Linked DNA regions of Thermosynechococcus vestitus BP-1. The main gene of each other region encodes a partner of the protein of the gene in region 4 in a complex. Links are inferred from orthologs where the notes say so. Each region holds a gene or a part of one and is shown on either strand. Other genes may lie near its edges. A codon is read from its position in the direction of its gene.

Region 1 (4,566 bases), 150 kb from region 4 along the record:
CGTAGCTTCTTTACCAAAAGGCGCCCCTTGGCAAAGATGAAGTGCCACCACAGCGTACACTGTTCATGTGGCCGTTCAGATGGAGTTTTCAATGAAACGAGTCCTGGCGATTATCCTTGGGGGCGGTGCCGGAACACGTCTGTATCCCTTGACCAAGCGTCGCGCTAAGCCTGCGGTTCCCCTTGCTGGAAAATATCGCCTCATTGATATTCCGGTGAGCAATTGCATCAACTCCGAAATCCATAACATTTACGTCCTTACCCAATTCAACTCGGCCTCCCTCAATCGTCACATTGCCCGTACCTACACCTTTCCCGGCCTGACGGGCGGCTTTGTCGAAGTTTTGGCCGCCCAACAAACCCCCGAAAATCCCAACTGGTTTCAGGGCACGGCTGATGCGGTACGTCAATACCTGTGGCTGTTGGCGGACTGGGATGTGGATGAATACCTGATTCTTTCAGGAGATCACCTCTACCGCATGGACTATCGCCTGTTTGTCCAACGCCACCGCGACACCGGCGCCGATGTTACCCTTTCCGTTCTGCCGGTGGAGGAAAAGGCCGCCTCTGGTTTTGGCCTCCTTAAGGTGGATGGTACGGGGCGAGTAACTGACTTTCGCGAGAAGCCCACCGGGGATGCCCTCCGGGATATGCGAGTGGACACAACCCGCTATGGCCTAACCATCGAGGAAGCCCATCGCAAACCCTACATTGCCTCGATGGGGATTTATGTCTTCAAGCGGCAAGTCCTCATTGACCTTTTGCAGCAGATGGCCGATGCCACGGACTTTGGCAAAGAAATCATCCCCGCTGCAGCCCGTTCCCACCTTGTCCAAACCTATCTTTTCAATGGCTATTGGGAAGATATTGGCACCATTGGCTCCTTCTACGAAGCCAACCTTGCCCTCACCCAACAGCCGCAGCCGCCCTTTAGCTTCTACGATGAAAACGCCCCCATCTATACCCGTCCCCGCTATTTGCCCCCCAGTAAGATTCTCAGTTCCACCATCACGGAGTCCATCATTAGTGAGGGCTGTATCCTCAAGGAATGCCAAGTTCACCGCTCGGTCTTGGGCGTGCGATCGCGGGTGGAATCCGGCTGTGTCATTGATCACTCCCTGCTGATGGGGGCAGACTACTACCAAGACTCAGCTCAGCGCAGCCAGCTACGGCTGCAACATAAAATCCCCATCGGCATTGGGGCCAACAGTGTCATTCGCCGGGCAATTGTGGATAAAAATGCCTGCATTGGCCGCGATGTCAAAATCATCAACAAAGATAACGTTGAAGAATCCAATCGAGAGGATCAGGGATTCTATATTCGCAGCGGTGTGGTTGTCATCATCAAAAATGCCGTGATTCCCGACGGCACCATTATCTAAGCCATAAGCAAATTTGAATTGGCAAGCGCTGAAAACCTGTGTAGCATATCAACAGTAAGCCTCCAACCCTCTAGCGGAACTGCCATCTATGCCCAAGATAGAGACTCGCACTGAACCCATGGTCATCAACATGGGGCCGCACCATCCCTCAATGCACGGGGTGTTGCGATTAATGGTGACCCTTGATGGCGAAGATGTGATTGACTGCGAGCCGGTGATTGGCTACCTCCATCGCGGTATGGAGAAAATTGCCGAAAACCGCACTAACATCATGTTCATTCCCTACGTCAGTCGTTGGGACTATGCCGCAGGAATGTTTAACGAAGCGGTCACCGTTAATGCGCCAGAAAAATTGGCGGGGATTCCTGTGCCCAAACGCGCCAGCTATATCCGCGTGATCATGCTGGAGTTGAACCGCATTGCCAATCACCTCCTGTGGTTAGGCCCCTTCTTGGCGGACGTGGGTGCCCAGACGCCCTTTTTCTATATCTTTCGCGAGCGGGAGTACATCTACGATCTCTTTGAAGCCGCCACAGGGATGCGCTTCATCAACAACAACTACTTCCGCATCGGGGGAGTGGCCGCCGACCTCACCTATGGCTGGGTAACGAAATGCCGTGACTTTTGCGACTACTTCCTACCCAAAGTTGATGAGTACGAGCGCCTGATCACCAACAACCCCATCTTTGTGCGTCGTCTACAAGGGGTGGGCAAAATTAGCCGTGAGGAGGCCATTAACTGGGGGCTATCGGGGCCGATGCTGCGGGCATCTGGTGTGAAGTGGGATCTGCGCAAGGTGGACCACTACGAGTGCTATGACGATTTTGACTGGGATGTCCCTGTGGCCACTGAAGGCGATTGCCTTGCTCGCTACATTGTCCGTATTCAGGAAATGCGCGAATCGGTGAAGATCATTCGCCAGGCCTTGGATGGCCTGCCCGGTGGCCCCTACGAAAACCTAGAAGCTAAACGGATGCTTGAGGGTGCCAAATCAGAGTGGAACGGCTTTGACTATCAGTACATTGGCAAGAAGCTGTCTCCCACCTTCAAAATTCCTAAGGGGGAGCACTATGTGCGGGTTGAATCGGGCAAAGGGGAGCTGGGCATTTATCTCATTGGAGATGACAACGTCTTCCCTTGGCGCTGGAAGATTCGTCCACCGGATTTCAATAACCTGCAAGTGCTGCCCCAATTGCTGAAGGGGATGAAAGTGGCCGATATTGTTGCTATCCTTGGCAGTATCGATGTGATTATGGGATCCGTCGATCGCTAGGCACCTGTCAAGCCACCGGCGAGGAAGCTATGGCTGTTCAATTACCGTTCCTGACCTCCACCAACTTCAGTGGCCTCTTTAATGAGCGGTTTTGGCAAAATGCCTGGCCACTGCCCCCCCAAAATGAACTGAAGCGGGGGGCGCTGGTTCCAGACGTGGCGCTACCTGGTGTCGGGCTAAGTGACCGCGTTCGCCTTTCAAATGAGTGGAAAAAGCAGCCACTCCTGTTGGTGTTTACCCGTATCTTCACAGCGCATCAATACTGCCCGCTGTGCTACCCCTATCTCAAGACCTTGAATGAAAACCATGAAACCTTTCAAGGCAAGGGCGTGGCTGTTCTCGTGGTCACCAGTACCGATGCCCAGCAAAGTGAGAAGGTCAAGGCGGATATGGCCCTAAAGATGCCCCTGCTCTATGACCCCAGTTGCCAAGTCTTTCGCAAATACCGCACGGGTCAAGCCTTGGGGGCACCGTTGCCGGCCCAGTTTCTCATTGACCAGGAAGGCAAGCTCCACTACAAGCATCTCTTCTCGTTTTTAGAACCCAATGCTCCCCTAGAGCGCCTGTTTCAGGAAATTGACGCTTTAGCTCAGGGGGCAACAGTAACGACAGCAGCCTAGGGGCGATCGAAACTCGCTAGGATAGAAGGTATCCCTTTGGGGCTGTAGCTCAGTCGGATAGAGCGAGCGCCTCCTAAGCGCTAGGCCGTGCGTTCAAATCGCACCAGTCCCGTCCTCGGCCTTAGAATAAAAGGCAAATATCTGTAACGTCTTTGTAATGTCAGTATTGCGTCTGTGATAGAGCGATCGCCCGCGCATTCTCTCCTGACGGAGCTTCAAGGGACCATTGATGACCTTGAGGACTACCAAAGCGCCCTTAGCTATGAAGCAGCCAAGACTGCTCTGGAAAAATTGCTGTGGGAGTGCAAAGCCACGGGCACCGGAAAAGCCTCCCTCCGGCGGGCGATCGCCGACCTCGAAGCCATGCTCGACAAGCTCCACCATGGGGTGGTGCAAATTGCTGTCTTTGGCATGGTGGGGCGGGGAAAGTCCTCCCTGCTCAATGCGCTGCTCGGGGAACCCTACTTTGCCACTGGACCCATTCATGGCGTTACCCAAGAGGAAGCCAGTGCCCTTTGGCAAATCTCTGAGGCCCAGCGGGGCAATCCCATTCGCCTGATTGATACACCGGGGTTAGATGAAGTCAATGGTGCCGCCCGCGAGCAACTGGCACGGCAGGTGGCTGCCCAAGCGGATTTGATCCTCTTTGTCATTGCCGGGGACTTGACCCGTCTTGAATACCAAGCCCTTAGCGAGTTGCGGCAAGCCGGCAAGCCAATGATTCTGGTCTTTAACAAGGTGGATCAGTATCCAGAGGCCGATCGCGCGGCCATCTATGCCAAAATCCGCGATGAGCGCGTCAAGGAACTCCTCTCCCCCGAAGAAATTGTCATGGTGGCGGCAGCACCCCTTGTGCCCCAGGTGCAGCGGGATAGCCAAGGACGGGTACAGGTGAAAATGACGGTCGGTCCTCCCCAAGTGGAATCCCTCAAACGGAAAATCTTGGAGGTCCTAGGGCGGGAAGGGAAAGCTCTGATTGCTCTCAATTCAATGCTCTTTGCCAATCGAGTGAGTGAAGAATTGGCCCGCTACAAGCTGGAACTGCGGGATCAGGAGGCCAACCAACTGATTTGGAAAGGGGCTGTTGCTAAGGCGCTGGCGATCGCCCTCAACCCAGTCACCGTTCTCGATATGGTCAGCAGTGCGGTCATTGACTTGACGACGATTCAACTGCTCTCGCGCCTCTACGACATTGAACTCACAGAAGCAGGGGCCAAAGAACTGCTCCAAACGATTGCCCTTGCCATGGGCAGCATTAGTTTAGGGGAATTTGCCGTTAATTTGGGACTGAG
Region 2 (4,355 bases), 800 kb from region 4 along the record:
AAACCGTGTCCGCTTCAATTCCTCAGTGGTAAACCCCAGCATCCGCAACACCTCCTCCCGACTCAGCTCCGTGAACTTGTACAGCACAATCGTCGTGATTAACTCTATTATGACTTCTGGCCTTGGCACCGCCTCTGTGTGAGTGCGCTCAGCCAATAACCTCGCCACTCTCGGCATCTCTGCTGCGGATAACACCGTGAGCGGCATCAGGGCCAGGCTCAATGGCAACTTTAGGTTGCTGTGACAACTGTTTGCCAAGAGACTCCCGCCTTCATCGCACTCAGTACGCCAATAGCCTCAGCATAGGATTGGCAAGGAATTGTTTCTATCCCCAAATCGGCACCTGTAACATTGAGGGTTGTGGTATTGTTAGCTACCGTTATGATGGGGATACCTTGATGAGCAAAAGCCAGGATTCCCCGTCCACCAAGTGCAGTGGCGGGTACAATCACTGCATCTACGTCCTGTCGCCACAGGGCTTGCGGGGCACTGAAGCTATAGCGGGGAGCACGACTCAACCCCACCAGCACGGAGGGTAAAAAGGTATAGCCAATTTCTTCGGCAAGGGCACGGGGATGTACACTCTCCTCTAGGGGTAATGGTTGCAGGGCTGGGGCATGGGCTGCTGGGATTTGAAAGTGCTGGACAACCAAATGACTAATGACTGCTTCTGCCCCTGCCAGGGGATCGACGCCTTGGCCACTACGGTAGTGGTGCAATGCTTCTGTACCTGGATCATCAGGAAAGCGAGTCACGATCGCGATCGCCTCCGCCTGAGCCCCTTGAATCAGTTTTTCTGCCGACCGCAATAAACTGGCGGGGTTCGCCACAGTGCCCCATGTTGTGCCGGAGGCAGCGGTTTGTAACTGTACCCCCAACGGTTCATCGGTAATCACCGGTTCAGTAATGGTTAAACCCAAGGTAGCAGAACAGGCCGCCGCTGCTTGACGATGGCGAAGTTGGAGATCCGCTTCCATCGCGGCATCTAGCAACAGACCAACACGATTCGGGCGGGGTGGCAGCAATCCCCAATGGCCAACGGCAAACTCATCAAGGGCATAGCCCTCGACATACCAAACATTGGGCAGTGGCCAATAGAGCATCGCCCCATTCAGAACGTTGGGGTGAGTAATCAGGCGATCGCACACCTGGGCCAAGGCACGAACAACGGGAATCGCATCCCCTGCATACCCGCCAATGGCAGCCCCAATGCCCGTTGGAATGATCAGAACTGCCGTCAGCACGTTAGCGAATGGCCTGGGCTGGGAGGGGAGCCGGCTGGACAGCCACGATCACCGTCTGGCCACGACGGCGCACTTCCAGTTCCATTGTGCGACCAATGCCTGTGCTTTCCACGATTTGCTGCACTTGATCTGCTTTAGTGATGGTTTGGCCATTGATACGACGGATCACATCTCCAGGTTGCAGACCCGCACGGGCAGCGGGAGAGTTGGGTAGCACTTCAAAAATCAACACACCCGAACTTTCCTCCACGCGCACAGGACTATTGGGGTTGGTGTTGAGGCGTTGCTGCACCTCAGGGGTAAGATTGGTCATGCGAATACCCAAGAAGGGGTGATCTACGCGACCATTGGCAATCAGTTGATTGGCAATTCGCTGGGCTGTGTTGATGGGAATGGCAAATCCCAAGCCCTGGGCACCGCCAATGATCGCAGTATTCATGCCAATCACCTCTCCCCGCTGGTTCAACAGGGGGCCGCCAGAGTTACCGGGGTTAATAGCTGCATCGGTTTGAATAAAGCCCACTCGTTTATCAGGCACACCAATATCGCCGCTCGAGCGTCCGGTTGCACTGATAATGCCTGCGGTCACCGTATTATCGAGACCCAACGGATTACCGATGGCGATCGCCCACTCCCCAGGGCGCAAATGATCAGAATTACCCAGACGCACCACCGGTAAATTGCTCGCATTCACCTTGACCACCGCCACATCAGTCAGACGGTCTTGACCAAGCACCTGACCCTCAAAGGTGCGGCCATCTTTGAGGGTTACTCGCACCCGGTTAGCACCATCTACCACGTGGGCATTTGTCAGGATCAGGCCATCGCTACTAATGATAAAACCAGACCCTAGACCCCGTTCTTCACGGCTGCGGGGGGGCATCATTGGCCCAAAAAATTCCTGAAAGAAAGGGTCATTAAAAATAGCTGGCACACGGGTCTGCACCGTACGGGAAGCATCAATCCGCACCACGGCAGGCCCCACCTGTTCAACAGCACGGGCAATAAAGTTAGTGTCATTTCCCGCTGGCAGCGGTGCCGGTAACTGTGCCAAGCTGGGGGTCACCAAGGGCGTTGACGCTGGCATCAAGTGGGTGACAAACATTGCAGCGGCTGCCCCCAATGCCATGAACGAGAGGTAGGTGACCGATTTACCAAGACGCACTGTCATAGGTTTGCCCTTTTGCTGACACTGGCTCTTGAAGATAGACGGCAATTGAGGGAAGCAAGTTCCAGCTCCTAGCCTACCACTTCAGGAGGTTAAATTTCTCCATATCAACAGTGTCGCGGTTGCGATAGATGGCCAAAATAATCGCTAAACCCACGGCGGCTTCAGCGGCTGCCACAGTAATCACAAATACTGCAAAGACTTGCCCCTTGATTTGCTGGCCATCCAGATAGTTGGCAAAACCAATCAGGTTGAGGTTAACCGCATTCAGAAGCAACTCAATGGACATGAGGACACGCACGGCATTGCGACTGGTAACCAAACCATAGATGCCAATACAAAACAGCAGTGCTGCCAAGATCAAAACATAGGTTAACTGCATCGTCTTTCCCTATTTTTCAGACAAAGCGACAGGTTCACGGGGACGTTCCGGTAACTCCAAGGGGGGAACCACCTCTTCCCCTAGGATGGGTTCCGGTTCCAGGACCAGTTCGCGGCGTGCAAGAACCACTGCCCCAATCAAAGCCATCAGCAGTAAGACCGAGGCCAACTCAAAGGGCAAGAGGAAATCGCTGAAAAAGTGCTGGCCAATGGTGGTGATGCTGTCAGGCGTGGGGGGCACGGAGCTGAGTTGCCAAGGGGTTTGCAAAATCATTTTTGTCAGCAAGGCAAAGACCCCAAGGGAGACCACTGCGGCACCCCCTTGCCGTAGCCAACGCCCTGGCACTGGGGTATAGGTCTCGCGCTTATTGACGAGCATGATGGCAAACAGGATGAGAACGTTTACGGCACCAACATAGATGAGAATTTGCGCCGCTGAGACAAAATCAGCATTCATAAGGATATACAGCCCAGCGATGCTCAGGAACACTCCCCCCAGCAAAAAGGCAGAATAGACAACATTGTCTAGAAGCACAACGCCAAGAGCAGCAATGATGACTGCAGCAGCAAGGGCAAAGAAGGTAATCGTTTGGGTCAGGGTGGCTAAGTCCACAACAACAACTCCTAGTTCTCAGAGGATTTAGCAGTGTTGGCGATCGCCTCGGGACGCTCTCCCGCCCGTTGGGCACCCGCAGGCAAATCATGGCCAGACATCACCCCAGCTGGCAGGTAGGCAAACTCACGGATTGGAGTCACCATTGGGTCTTGGGTGACTTTGTAGGGAATGCGTCCCATTGCAACACTGTCGTAATTCAGCTCATGGCGATCGTAGGTGGCCAGTTCGTATTCTTCTGTTACCGAAAGGCAATTGGTGGGACAGTATTCGACACAGTTGGCACAGAAGATGCACACGCCGAAATCAATGCTGTAGTGCTTCAGTTCTTTCTTCTTGAGCTCTTTATTGAAGACCCAATCCACCACAGGCAGGTTAATGGGGCAAACGCGCACACACACTTCACAGGCAATGCACTTGTCAAACTCAAAGTGAATCCGTCCCCGGAACCGTTCTGAAGGGATGAGCTTTTCGTAGGGATACTGCACTGTTATCGGCCGCCGCCGCATGTGATCGAAGGTCACGGAGAGGCCTTGACCAATATACTTAGCAGACTGCACTGCCTCCTTGGCATAGTTGGTAATCTGATTGAGGAATTTCATGGTGTCACCTCGTAGAAATCGGGAGTTTCTTAACCGCCAAAGGCTACGGGAAAAGCGAGCTTTAAGCCAGCGGTCAGCAGCAAATTCACTAGACCCACTGGTAATAGGAATTTCCAGCCAAGGTCTAGGAGTTGGTCAATACGCACACGGGGCACCGTCCAGCGCAGCAGAATCGCCAAAAAGACGAAGAAGTAGGCCTTAATCAGGGTCATTGTGATGCCCAGCACTGCAAAGGCAATCTGCAAAAAGGGATTGGTTTCACTCACCCCGAGGAGATTGGCAATGGTTTCTAGGGGAATGGGGAAGCTCCAACCGCCGAAGTAGAGAACACTGACCAAGAGTGCTGA
Region 3 (4,573 bases), 810 kb from region 4 along the record:
GACCACTGCGGCACCCCCTTGCCGTAGCCAACGCCCTGGCACTGGGGTATAGGTCTCGCGCTTATTGACGAGCATGATGGCAAACAGGATGAGAACGTTTACGGCACCAACATAGATGAGAATTTGCGCCGCTGAGACAAAATCAGCATTCATAAGGATATACAGCCCAGCGATGCTCAGGAACACTCCCCCCAGCAAAAAGGCAGAATAGACAACATTGTCTAGAAGCACAACGCCAAGAGCAGCAATGATGACTGCAGCAGCAAGGGCAAAGAAGGTAATCGTTTGGGTCAGGGTGGCTAAGTCCACAACAACAACTCCTAGTTCTCAGAGGATTTAGCAGTGTTGGCGATCGCCTCGGGACGCTCTCCCGCCCGTTGGGCACCCGCAGGCAAATCATGGCCAGACATCACCCCAGCTGGCAGGTAGGCAAACTCACGGATTGGAGTCACCATTGGGTCTTGGGTGACTTTGTAGGGAATGCGTCCCATTGCAACACTGTCGTAATTCAGCTCATGGCGATCGTAGGTGGCCAGTTCGTATTCTTCTGTTACCGAAAGGCAATTGGTGGGACAGTATTCGACACAGTTGGCACAGAAGATGCACACGCCGAAATCAATGCTGTAGTGCTTCAGTTCTTTCTTCTTGAGCTCTTTATTGAAGACCCAATCCACCACAGGCAGGTTAATGGGGCAAACGCGCACACACACTTCACAGGCAATGCACTTGTCAAACTCAAAGTGAATCCGTCCCCGGAACCGTTCTGAAGGGATGAGCTTTTCGTAGGGATACTGCACTGTTATCGGCCGCCGCCGCATGTGATCGAAGGTCACGGAGAGGCCTTGACCAATATACTTAGCAGACTGCACTGCCTCCTTGGCATAGTTGGTAATCTGATTGAGGAATTTCATGGTGTCACCTCGTAGAAATCGGGAGTTTCTTAACCGCCAAAGGCTACGGGAAAAGCGAGCTTTAAGCCAGCGGTCAGCAGCAAATTCACTAGACCCACTGGTAATAGGAATTTCCAGCCAAGGTCTAGGAGTTGGTCAATACGCACACGGGGCACCGTCCAGCGCAGCAGAATCGCCAAAAAGACGAAGAAGTAGGCCTTAATCAGGGTCATTGTGATGCCCAGCACTGCAAAGGCAATCTGCAAAAAGGGATTGGTTTCACTCACCCCGAGGAGATTGGCAATGGTTTCTAGGGGAATGGGGAAGCTCCAACCGCCGAAGTAGAGAACACTGACCAAGAGTGCTGAAAGCACAAGGTTAACGTAGGCACCCAGGTAAAAGAGGGCAAATTTCATGCCAGCGTACTCCGTTTGGTAGCCAGCCACGAGTTCTTCCTCGGCTTCCGGCAGGTCAAAGGGGAGGCGCTCACACTCTGCCAGAGCGGCAATCCAAAAGACCAAAAAGCCGATGGGCTGCCGCCAGACATTCCAACTGAGGATGCCGTATTGCGACTGCTGCTCAACAATTTCCACCGTGCCCAAGCCATTGGACATCATGGCCACTGCCAACACTGCCAAGGCAAGGGGAATTTCATAGCTAATGGATTGGGCCGCTGCCCGCAGTCCCCCCAGCAGGGAGTATTTGTTGTTGGAGGCATAGCCCGCCATCAGCAGGCCAATGGGTGCAATACTTGACAGGGCAATCCAGAGGAAGACCCCCATTGCCAAGTTCGAGATCAGTAGGTTTTGGCCAAAGGGGACAATGATGTAAGACAAAAAGACGGGAATCACGACCACTGCTGGACCAAGGGTAAACAGCCAGCGATCGCTATTTGCGGGGAGAACATCTTCCTTAAAGATCAGTTTTAGGCCGTCGGCCAAGGGTGCCAAAATTCCCAATGGGCCAATGTATTCAGGACCAATCCGCTGTTGCACAGCAGCAGAAATTTTCCGTTCTAGCCAAACGGCCACCAGGACGCCCACCGTAGCCACAATTAGCATCATTAACATTGGCAGGGGTAGCCATAGTAGCTTGGCCAGATCATGGGAGAGGCCAAGGGATTGCAACGCACTAATAAACTGCCCCTGTAAGTCAATACCAGATTCCATAGCGATTCGATCGCGCCCCACCTACAGACACGCTCTACAGTATAAGGGTTTTATTTCCGTTGGGAAGATAGATCTGGGGCAAATTTTTATCACCACAGGTATTATAGATATTTATAGTTTATATCTTGTCTCTTTGGCTCTTAGATGTCAGTAGGATAAAGCGAGAGGGCCAATTTTTAAGGAGCACAGGGTGGCGATCGCGATCCAAAATGCAGTGATTTGTACCCCAGAGGGAGAACTGCGACAGCAACAGGTGCGCCTTGAGGGCGATCGCATTGCAGAAGTGGCAGAGACTGTCACTGTGAACCCCAGCGATACCGTGATTGATGCAACAGGCTTAACCCTACTGCCGGGGGTGATTGATCCGCAGGTGCATTTTCGCGAACCGGGCTTAGAGCACAAAGAGGATTTATTCACCGCCAGTTGTGCCTGTGCCAAGGGGGGGGTCACCAGCTTTTTGGAGATGCCCAATACCCGTCCCCTGACCATTGATCAGGCTAGCCTAGAGAACAAACTGGCTCGTGCTGCTGCCAAATGTGTCGTTAATTATGGTTTTTTTATTGGCGCCACCAAGGATAACCTGGCCGTTCTCAACACCGTCCACCCCGTCTGTGGCATCAAGATTTTCATGGGGTCAATGCACGGACCCCTCTTGGTGGATGAGGAGCCAATTTTAGACCGTATCTTTAGTGAGGGCAAGCGCCTCATTGCTGTCCATGCCGAAGATCAGGGTCGCATCCGTGCCCGCCGCGAACAATTTGCGGGCATTACCGATGTGGCCATACACTCGCAAATTCAAGATGAGATTGCTGCCCTCAACGCCACCCAGTTAGCAGTGACCCTCTCCCGTAAATACGAACGCCGCCTGCACATTCTCCATCTTTCCACAGGGATTGAAGTGGACTTTCTGCGCGAGCACAAGCGTCCTTGGATCACAGTAGAAGTCACCCCCCAACACCTGCTACTAACCACAGAGGCTTACGCCAAAATCGGTTCCCTTGCGCAAATGAACCCACCCCTGCGCACAGCAGTAGATAATAAAAAGCTCTGGCAAGGACTATTGGATGGGGTGATTGACTTTATTGCCACCGATCATGCCCCCCACACCCTAGAGGAAAAGGCGCAGCCCTATCCCCAAAGCCCCTCTGGTATGCCGGGGGTAGAAACCTCCTTGCCGCTGATGCTGACCCAAGCGATGGCAGGCCGCTGTACTGTGCCCCAAGTGGTGCGTTGGATGTCCACTGCGGTTGCTGCCGCCTATGAAATTCCCAACAAAGGGAAAATTGCCCCCGGTTACGATGCGGATCTGGTGCTGGTGGATTTGCACACCTATCGCCCAGTGCGCCGTGAGGAACTTCTCACCAAGTGTGGCTGGAGTCCCTTTGAGGGCTGGTCATTGACGGGGTGGCCAGTTTACACCTTTGTCAATGGTGAGGTTGTGTTTAGCCAAGGGCGGGTGAATACCAGTGTGCGTGGACGTGCTCTCAAGTTTGGCTTGGGCTAGGGGAATTGGCCAAATACCGGTTAAATCTACAAAAACTTCCTCTGATTCGGCGGTTGCCAATGATACGGATAATCCGCGTGGGACATTCCCTCAAACAACTAACCTCAATAACAACGCTAGACTGTTGCGGTTTCTGTTGTCAGCGAATGGTATCACTGAGGAGTCAATCACGGGTGCCAGAAATTGACAGGGTAGGGGGCAGCCCTTGTCAATCGTTGTACAAAGAGGATTTCCACTGAATACTGCTGCTGGCCAGCATCAATGGCGGTAATGCAATCTCCCTAGCCCTATTGATCCCTAGGAGCATGGATCAGCCCTTCAATGATGTTCATGATGTTTTGTAGGGTGTTCTCTAGGGGTTGGGCCTGCTGTCCTTGGGGGCTAGCGCCGGCGGGTACAGGTCACTGCCAGGGGGAGCGATCGCGCACTAGAAGCGGACCAGAATCAGACATTGCTGGCCTCTGATAAACTCATGCTAATCTAAGGCAAAGACAGAACGTCACTCATAATTTTTTAGATAACACAATGCGTATTCTGGTTACAGGCGGCGCTGGGTTTATTGGTTCCCATCTAGTGGATCGGCTGATGGAAGCGGGTCATGAGGTCATTTGCCTAGACAACTACTTCACTGGTACAAAGCGCAACATTTTGCGCTGGATAGGTCATCCTAACTTTGAACTCATCCGCCATGATGTCACCGATCCAATTCGCCTTGAGGTGGATCAAATTTATCACTTGGCCTGCCCCGCCTCGCCGGTTCACTACCAGTACAACCCCGTCAAAACCATTAAAACCAATGTTATGGGTACCCTTCACATGCTGGGGTTGGCCAAACGCGTGAAGGCACGATTTCTCCTGGCCTCAACTTCGGAAGTCTATGGTGACCCGTTGGTGCATCCCCAACCTGAGTCCTACTGGGGGAATGTCAACCCCATTGGTATCCGTTCCTGCTATGACGAAGGCAAGCGAGTGGCAGAAACGCTGACCTTTGACTACCACCGCCAAAACAA
Region 4 (4,363 bases):
CCCGCTCTGCCTCCGGAAAACCCAAGAGCCGTAGGCCCCACACCAAAGGCATGCCGTCAGAAGTCACCAGTTGGGCACCATTGACCACCCGCTGGAAGGGCGATCGCCACACCCCCGTCATGACCACATGGACATTGGCCGCCACCACATAGCCCCCCTGGCCTTGACCAATCCATTCAGCCATGAGATCACAGGCTTTGCTGTAGGTGGTGACATCAATCCGCGTTCCTAAAATATGCGCCGACTGCACCTTGGGGCTACTTCGCATGTTTGACTTGATTCCAGCGTAGGACATTGGTTGCAGAACTAAAGTGAACATCCGACAATGCAAAGCAGATGTCATGTTGTGCCCTGCGGAATGAATCTAGAGGAGTGCTATCGCATTCTGGAGCTGTCACAGGGAGCGTCCTTAGCCCAAGTTAAATCCGCCTATCGACGGCTCGCACGACGCTACCATCCCGATGTCAACCCCGGCGATCGCACGGCCCATGAGAAGTTTATTCTCCTCCAACAGGCCTATGAAAAACTAGTGCAGGTGCTGCCCACCTTTCGCCCTACCCCCATCCCATCAGAACCGCAAACTCCCCCGCCACAAACACCGCCACCGCCCTCTGCCTTTGACATTGAACTGAAACACGCCAGCTACCGCCAACTTCAGGAATTCCTCAAATATCGCTGCTATCAACGTGCCATCTCCCTTGTGGAAGGCTTGGCCAGTCGACTGCCCCAGGATGCAGAAGTAAGGCAGTGGCAAGCCGTTACCTATCAGTGCTGGGCGCGGCAACTCATTCGCGATCGCCAACCCCAAGCGGCACGGGAATACCTGCACCGAGCTCTAAAAGTAGACCCGGATAACCGTCAGCTTTGGCAAGAAGTCGAAAAGGACTTTCGCACCCTTGATCGCCTCTACGGCAAAGCAATCTAAGTCCAATCCTCCTGTTTATTGCTGCCCACCTTGTAAACGCCGCCGCGAGCGTGGATGGCACGGGTACGTTCAAAGAGTTCTTCCTGCGTAAGTTGCCATTTTTCGAGCAGCTCGGCCATTAATTTCTTATTTGTCTCGGCGCCGGGGAAGCCGTCGTAGCGAATCAGCAATCGCCCCAATTCCGCCAAGTTGTAATCACTGATGCCCTCTTGCTGTAGACGCTCGAGGACTAACCGATCTTGAGCTTCGCGAGGATGTTGTAGGTTCTGGGAGTTGGTCATTTCAGCCTCCAAGTGACAAGTGAAATGTTTTATGAAATGTTTTAACAGCCAGTTTTGCGATAGCGATTCCCTGGCTGCTGCTCTACGTAGCCCATCAGCTCTAGGTGGATTAATTCCGCCATGACAACGCCCGTGTCCAAGCAGACTCGCTGCACAATGTCGTCGAAGGCAACACTCTGGCTGCCTTGACTCAGTTGCTGAATCGCCTCCAAAATCTGTTGCTGCGGGAGCGATAGCGTTGGGGATGGGGCTGAGAATGGTGTCGGATCAAGGGGGGGTGTATGCCCTAATAATTGTTCAAGGAGAGCTTCTTCTCCCAAGATAAGGTGTGCCCCCTGATTCACTAAACTAAGGGCACCCTTGGCACGGTGGTTATCCAGATGCCCCGGCAGCACATAGACATCGCGACCATACTCAGCAGCATAGCGAGCCGTAATCAGAGCACCGGATTTGTAGGGAGCCTCCGCAATAATCACCGCCCGACACAGGCCGGCAATGATGCGGTTGCGGCGAGGAAATTGGGAGCGATCGGCACCCACGCCCCTGGGGTACTCGCTCAAGAATCCGCCGCGTTCATGGATCTGGTAATAAAGGGGACGATTTTCCTGCGGGTAGATCATATCCACCCCTGTCCCCAAGACCGCCAGGGTGGCACCGCCAGCCTCTAAGCAGCCACGATGGGCTGCACCGTCAATGCCTGCAGCCATTCCCGAAACGACAGTCAAGCCAGCCTGAGCCAGAGCATACCCCAGCTTGTGCGCCCACCGTTCGGCATATTCTGAGGGATCACGGGTACCGACAATGGCAACGGTTGGTGTGGGTTGACGGAGAATTTCTAAAATACGGTTGCCACCATAGTAAAGCAAGGGTGGTGGATCAGGAATTTCCCGCAGCAGCGGTGGATAACGGGGATCACTCAGTACCCAATGGTCGGGATTGAGCTGGCAGTGGTGTTCGTAGAGAGTGAGGGGTTGGCACTGCTTCCGATAGTGGGCGATCGCCCCTTGGAGTTTAGGACCAATCCCCTCTACCTGTCCAATAGCTGCTATGGGCGCTTGCCAAGCCGTTTTCAAATCCCCAAAGTGTTCCCAGAGGCGCTTGAGTAACACCGGACCCAGGCCGGGTACTTGTGACCAGCTATACCAGTAGGCAGCATCAGGGGGAACCAAGGGGGCTTAGTAGGCTTCCTGCAATTCGTAAAAGTCAGGGGTGATGTAGTCTTTGCGCAAGGGCCAACCCACCCAATCCTCCGGCATGAGGATGCGCTTCAGGTTTGGGTGCCCCTCATAGACAATGCCAAACATATCGTAGGACTCCCGCTCTTGCCAGTCGGCTGTTTTCCAAATCCAATAGACCGAAGGCACACGGGGATCATCCCGCGGCACAAAGACTTTAATGCGTACCTCTGGGGGACGATCGGCATTATCACTGAGTTTGATCAGGTGGTAAGTACTCACCAAGTCTTGGCCGGGGCCCGAATCATAGGCGGCTTGACACCGCAAATAGTTAAAGCCATCGGCATAGAGGGTCTGGCACACCGCCAGCAGGCGATCGCGATCGACTTTGATCATTTCTACGCCAGAGGCATCCCTACCAAGGGATTCCACACTCAGGTTTTGAGACTGTAGGAGGCGGCCGACAGGGCCAGCTTCAACAATGGGGGCTTCCGGGGTGTCACTCATGTTCGCTGCTCCAACTTAAACGGCTATCGACTCACTCAGGACCATTCAAGGGCACGTTTGCGCCATGCATAGACCAGAGCCACGACCAGAATGGCAATGAAAATCAAGGCTTCAATGAAGGCCAGCAATCCCAACTGATGGAAGGCCACTGCCCAGGGATACAAAAAGACCGTCTCCACATCAAAAATGACAAAGACGAGGGCAAACATGTAGTAGCGCACATTAAACTGAATCCAGGCGCCACCAATGGGTTCCATCCCCGATTCGTAGGTCGTCAGGCGGATCATCCGCCCCGATTTGGGGCGTAATAGGGCAGAAGCAGCCAAGGCCAGTACCGGTACCAGACTACAAATAATCAAAAAGCCGAGAAAATACTCGTAACCACTGAGAACAAACACAGTTGCAGTGTCCCTCAATCTTGGAATCGCTACCATTTTGACACACTCCCCTAGCAATCGCTAGGCTAGGGATCAATAGAAAAAACTAAATTCCCCAATAGCGAATCATTAGCAATGTCCCAACCCACTGTCCTCTGTGCTGGCGAAGTTCTCTTTGACTGTTTAGAAATTCCCCCGGATCCCCCCCAATGTTTTCTCGGGGGTGCCCCGGCTAATGTTGCCTGTGGTTTAGTGAAGTTGGGCGTGAGTGCGGCCTTTTTAGGGGCTGTGGGGGAGGATCCCTTGGGGGAGCGAGCCTGTGCCGAATTGGCCGCCTTGGGGGTCAATATCGAAGCGGTTGAGCGGGTAGCTGGGCTGCCAACGCGGCAAGTGCGGGTTCAACTGGTGGAGGGCGATCGCCAGTTTGTCGGGTTTGCCCCAGCGGGAACCTCTGTCTTTGCGGATATGCAGTTCTGTGGCCAGCAGGTCTCGCCATTGTTACTGACTGGGGCACGATTTTTTGTCACTGGGACCCTCGGACTCGCCAGTGAACCCACCGCCACCACCATTGCACATCTGGTGCACCAACTGCGGCAAAAAGGTACCCTTATTCTCATTGATGCCAATTGGCGACCCATCTTTTGGTCTGATCCAAGGGTTGCTCCTGAGCGCATTTGTCCTTTTCTGGCCCAGGCGCATTTCCTGAAACTTGCCAAGGAAGAAGCAGAATTATTTTTCTCCGACAGTGATCCCCAAGTTGTTTATCGTGCCCTTTGGGGGAGAGCGCCTGACCATGGGGTGGTCATTACTGACGGGGATCAAGCGATTCGCTACTTTTGGCACGAAAATCAAGGGGAATTACAACCACCCTCGATGTCAGTTGTGGATACCACTGGTGCCGGTGATGGCTTTGTTGCGGGTTGGATTGCCCAATTATTGCAGGGCACTCCAGAAACCTACCGTGATCCCGCATGGCAGGTTGCCTGTTTAGAATTTGCCACGGTGGTGGGGGCGCTAGTGACAACAAAACGGGGAGCGATCGCGGGCCAACCAACCCTTGCTGAGGTCAGGCAATGGCTTCGGGATCATCCTCAGAGA

Evidence for each region.
Region 1: the proteins of ndhC (region 4) and TLL_RS06525 are in contact, whole or in part, in a cryo-EM structure (PDB 6ZJN), measured with the Thermus thermophilus proteins. The link is inferred for Thermosynechococcus vestitus BP-1 from one-to-one orthologs. Residues at the interface, in WP_096411116.1 of Thermus thermophilus: Glu45, Ser46, Asn48, Pro50, Ala51, Gly52, Glu53; in WP_223903221.1 of Thermus thermophilus: Met26, Thr27, Asn29, Gly31, Pro32, His34.
Region 2: the proteins of ndhC (region 4) and TLL_RS03415 are in contact, whole or in part, in a cryo-EM structure (PDB 7NYH), measured with the Escherichia coli proteins. The link is inferred for Thermosynechococcus vestitus BP-1 from one-to-one orthologs.
Region 3: the proteins of ndhC (region 4) and nuoH are in contact, whole or in part, in a cryo-EM structure (PDB 6KHJ), measured with the Thermosynechococcus vestitus proteins. Residues at the interface, in WP_126986108.1 of Thermosynechococcus vestitus: Gly6 (codon at 3,271), Tyr7 (codon at 3,268), Glu8 (codon at 3,265), Tyr9 (codon at 3,262), Phe10 (codon at 3,259), Gly12 (codon at 3,253), Phe13 (codon at 3,250), Leu14 (codon at 3,247), Ile16 (codon at 3,241), Cys17 (codon at 3,238), Ser18 (codon at 3,235), Pro21 (codon at 3,226), Ala24 (codon at 3,217), Leu25 (codon at 3,214), Ala27 (codon at 3,208), Ser28 (codon at 3,205), Leu31 (codon at 3,196), Arg32 (codon at 3,193), Pro33 (codon at 3,190), Ser35 (codon at 3,184), Arg40 (codon at 3,169), Leu41 (codon at 3,166), Thr42 (codon at 3,163), Thr43 (codon at 3,160), Tyr44 (codon at 3,157), Glu45 (codon at 3,154), Ile51 (codon at 3,136), Gly53 (codon at 3,130), Ala54 (codon at 3,127), Trp55 (codon at 3,124); in WP_126985484.1 of Thermosynechococcus vestitus: Gln8 (codon at 2,038), Lys26 (codon at 1,984), Trp29 (codon at 1,975), Leu30 (codon at 1,972), Pro33 (codon at 1,963), Met34 (codon at 1,960), Met37 (codon at 1,951), Leu38 (codon at 1,948), Leu83 (codon at 1,813), Ile84 (codon at 1,810), Phe85 (codon at 1,807), Lys86 (codon at 1,804), Glu87 (codon at 1,801), Asp88 (codon at 1,798), Val89 (codon at 1,795), Leu90 (codon at 1,792), Pro91 (codon at 1,789), Ala92 (codon at 1,786), Thr100 (codon at 1,762), Ala104 (codon at 1,750), Val107 (codon at 1,741), Ile108 (codon at 1,738), Phe111 (codon at 1,729), Leu112 (codon at 1,726), Tyr114 (codon at 1,720), Ile115 (codon at 1,717), Ile125 (codon at 1,687), Ser126 (codon at 1,684), Leu128 (codon at 1,678), Phe133 (codon at 1,663).

The regions. Positions count from the first base shown.
Region 1 is NC_004113.1:1,337,609-1,342,174, forward strand. Bases 601-3,561 are described here. They hold TLL_RS06525 (NAD(P)H-quinone oxidoreductase subunit H), read left to right. Parts: upstream 601-1,469; coding sequence 1,470-2,654; downstream 2,655-3,561. Other genes in these bases: TLL_RS06520 (glucose-1-phosphate adenylyltransferase), read left to right, coding at 601-1,381; TLL_RS06530 (peroxiredoxin-like family protein), read left to right, coding at 2,684-3,274; TLL_RS06540 (DUF697 domain-containing protein), read left to right, coding at 3,449-3,561. In the rest of the region: more of TLL_RS06520, read left to right, coding at 92-600; more of TLL_RS06540, read left to right, coding at 3,562-4,566.
Region 2 is NC_004113.1:686,213-690,567, reverse strand. Bases 1,606-4,355 are described here. They hold TLL_RS03415 (NADH-quinone oxidoreductase subunit J), read right to left. Parts: upstream 3,407-4,355; coding sequence 2,804-3,406; downstream 1,606-2,803. Other genes in these bases: nuoH (NADH-quinone oxidoreductase subunit NuoH), read right to left, coding at 4,038-4,355; ndhI (NAD(P)H-quinone oxidoreductase subunit I), read right to left, coding at 3,418-4,008; nuoK (NADH-quinone oxidoreductase subunit NuoK), read right to left, coding at 2,489-2,794; TLL_RS03425 (HhoA/HhoB/HtrA family serine endopeptidase), read right to left, coding at 1,606-2,415. Outside these bases: TLL_RS03435 (DUF4351 domain-containing protein), read right to left, coding at 1-207; TLL_RS03430 (DUF3326 domain-containing protein), read right to left, coding at 231-1,244; more of TLL_RS03425, read right to left, coding at 1,246-1,605. UniProt on the Escherichia coli protein: NDH-1 shuttles electrons from NADH, via FMN and iron-sulfur (Fe-S) centers, to quinones in the respiratory chain. The immediate electron acceptor for the enzyme in this species is believed to be ubiquinone.
Region 3 is NC_004113.1:682,898-687,470, reverse strand. The notes cover bases 1-2,968. They hold nuoH (NADH-quinone oxidoreductase subunit NuoH), read right to left. Parts: upstream 2,060-2,968; coding sequence 941-2,059; downstream 1-940. Other genes in these bases: TLL_RS03400 (dihydroorotase), read left to right, coding at 2,250-2,968; ndhI (NAD(P)H-quinone oxidoreductase subunit I), read right to left, coding at 321-911; TLL_RS03415 (NADH-quinone oxidoreductase subunit J), read right to left, coding at 1-309. In the rest of the region: more of TLL_RS03400, read left to right, coding at 2,969-3,563; TLL_RS03395 (UDP-glucuronic acid decarboxylase family protein), read left to right, coding at 4,089-4,573. UniProt on the Escherichia coli protein: NDH-1 shuttles electrons from NADH, via FMN and iron-sulfur (Fe-S) centers, to quinones in the respiratory chain. The immediate electron acceptor for the enzyme in this species is believed to be ubiquinone.
Region 4 is NC_004113.1:1,490,340-1,494,702, reverse strand. The notes cover bases 1,606-4,363. They hold ndhC (photosynthetic/respiratory NAD(P)H-quinone oxidoreductase subunit C), read right to left. Parts: upstream 3,287-4,363; coding sequence 2,924-3,286; downstream 1,606-2,923. Other genes in these bases: TLL_RS07235 (hypothetical protein), read right to left, coding at 4,332-4,363; TLL_RS07240 (carbohydrate kinase family protein), read left to right, coding at 3,401-4,363; TLL_RS07250 (NAD(P)H-quinone oxidoreductase subunit J), read right to left, coding at 2,382-2,888; dprA (DNA-processing protein DprA), read right to left, coding at 1,606-2,375. Also shown: TLL_RS07270 (WecB/TagA/CpsF family glycosyltransferase), read right to left, coding at 1-268; TLL_RS07265 (J domain-containing protein), read left to right, coding at 359-925; TLL_RS07260 (DUF3288 family protein), read right to left, coding at 922-1,206; more of dprA, read right to left, coding at 1,248-1,605. UniProt on the Escherichia coli protein: NDH-1 shuttles electrons from NADH, via FMN and iron-sulfur (Fe-S) centers, to quinones in the respiratory chain. The immediate electron acceptor for the enzyme in this species is believed to be ubiquinone.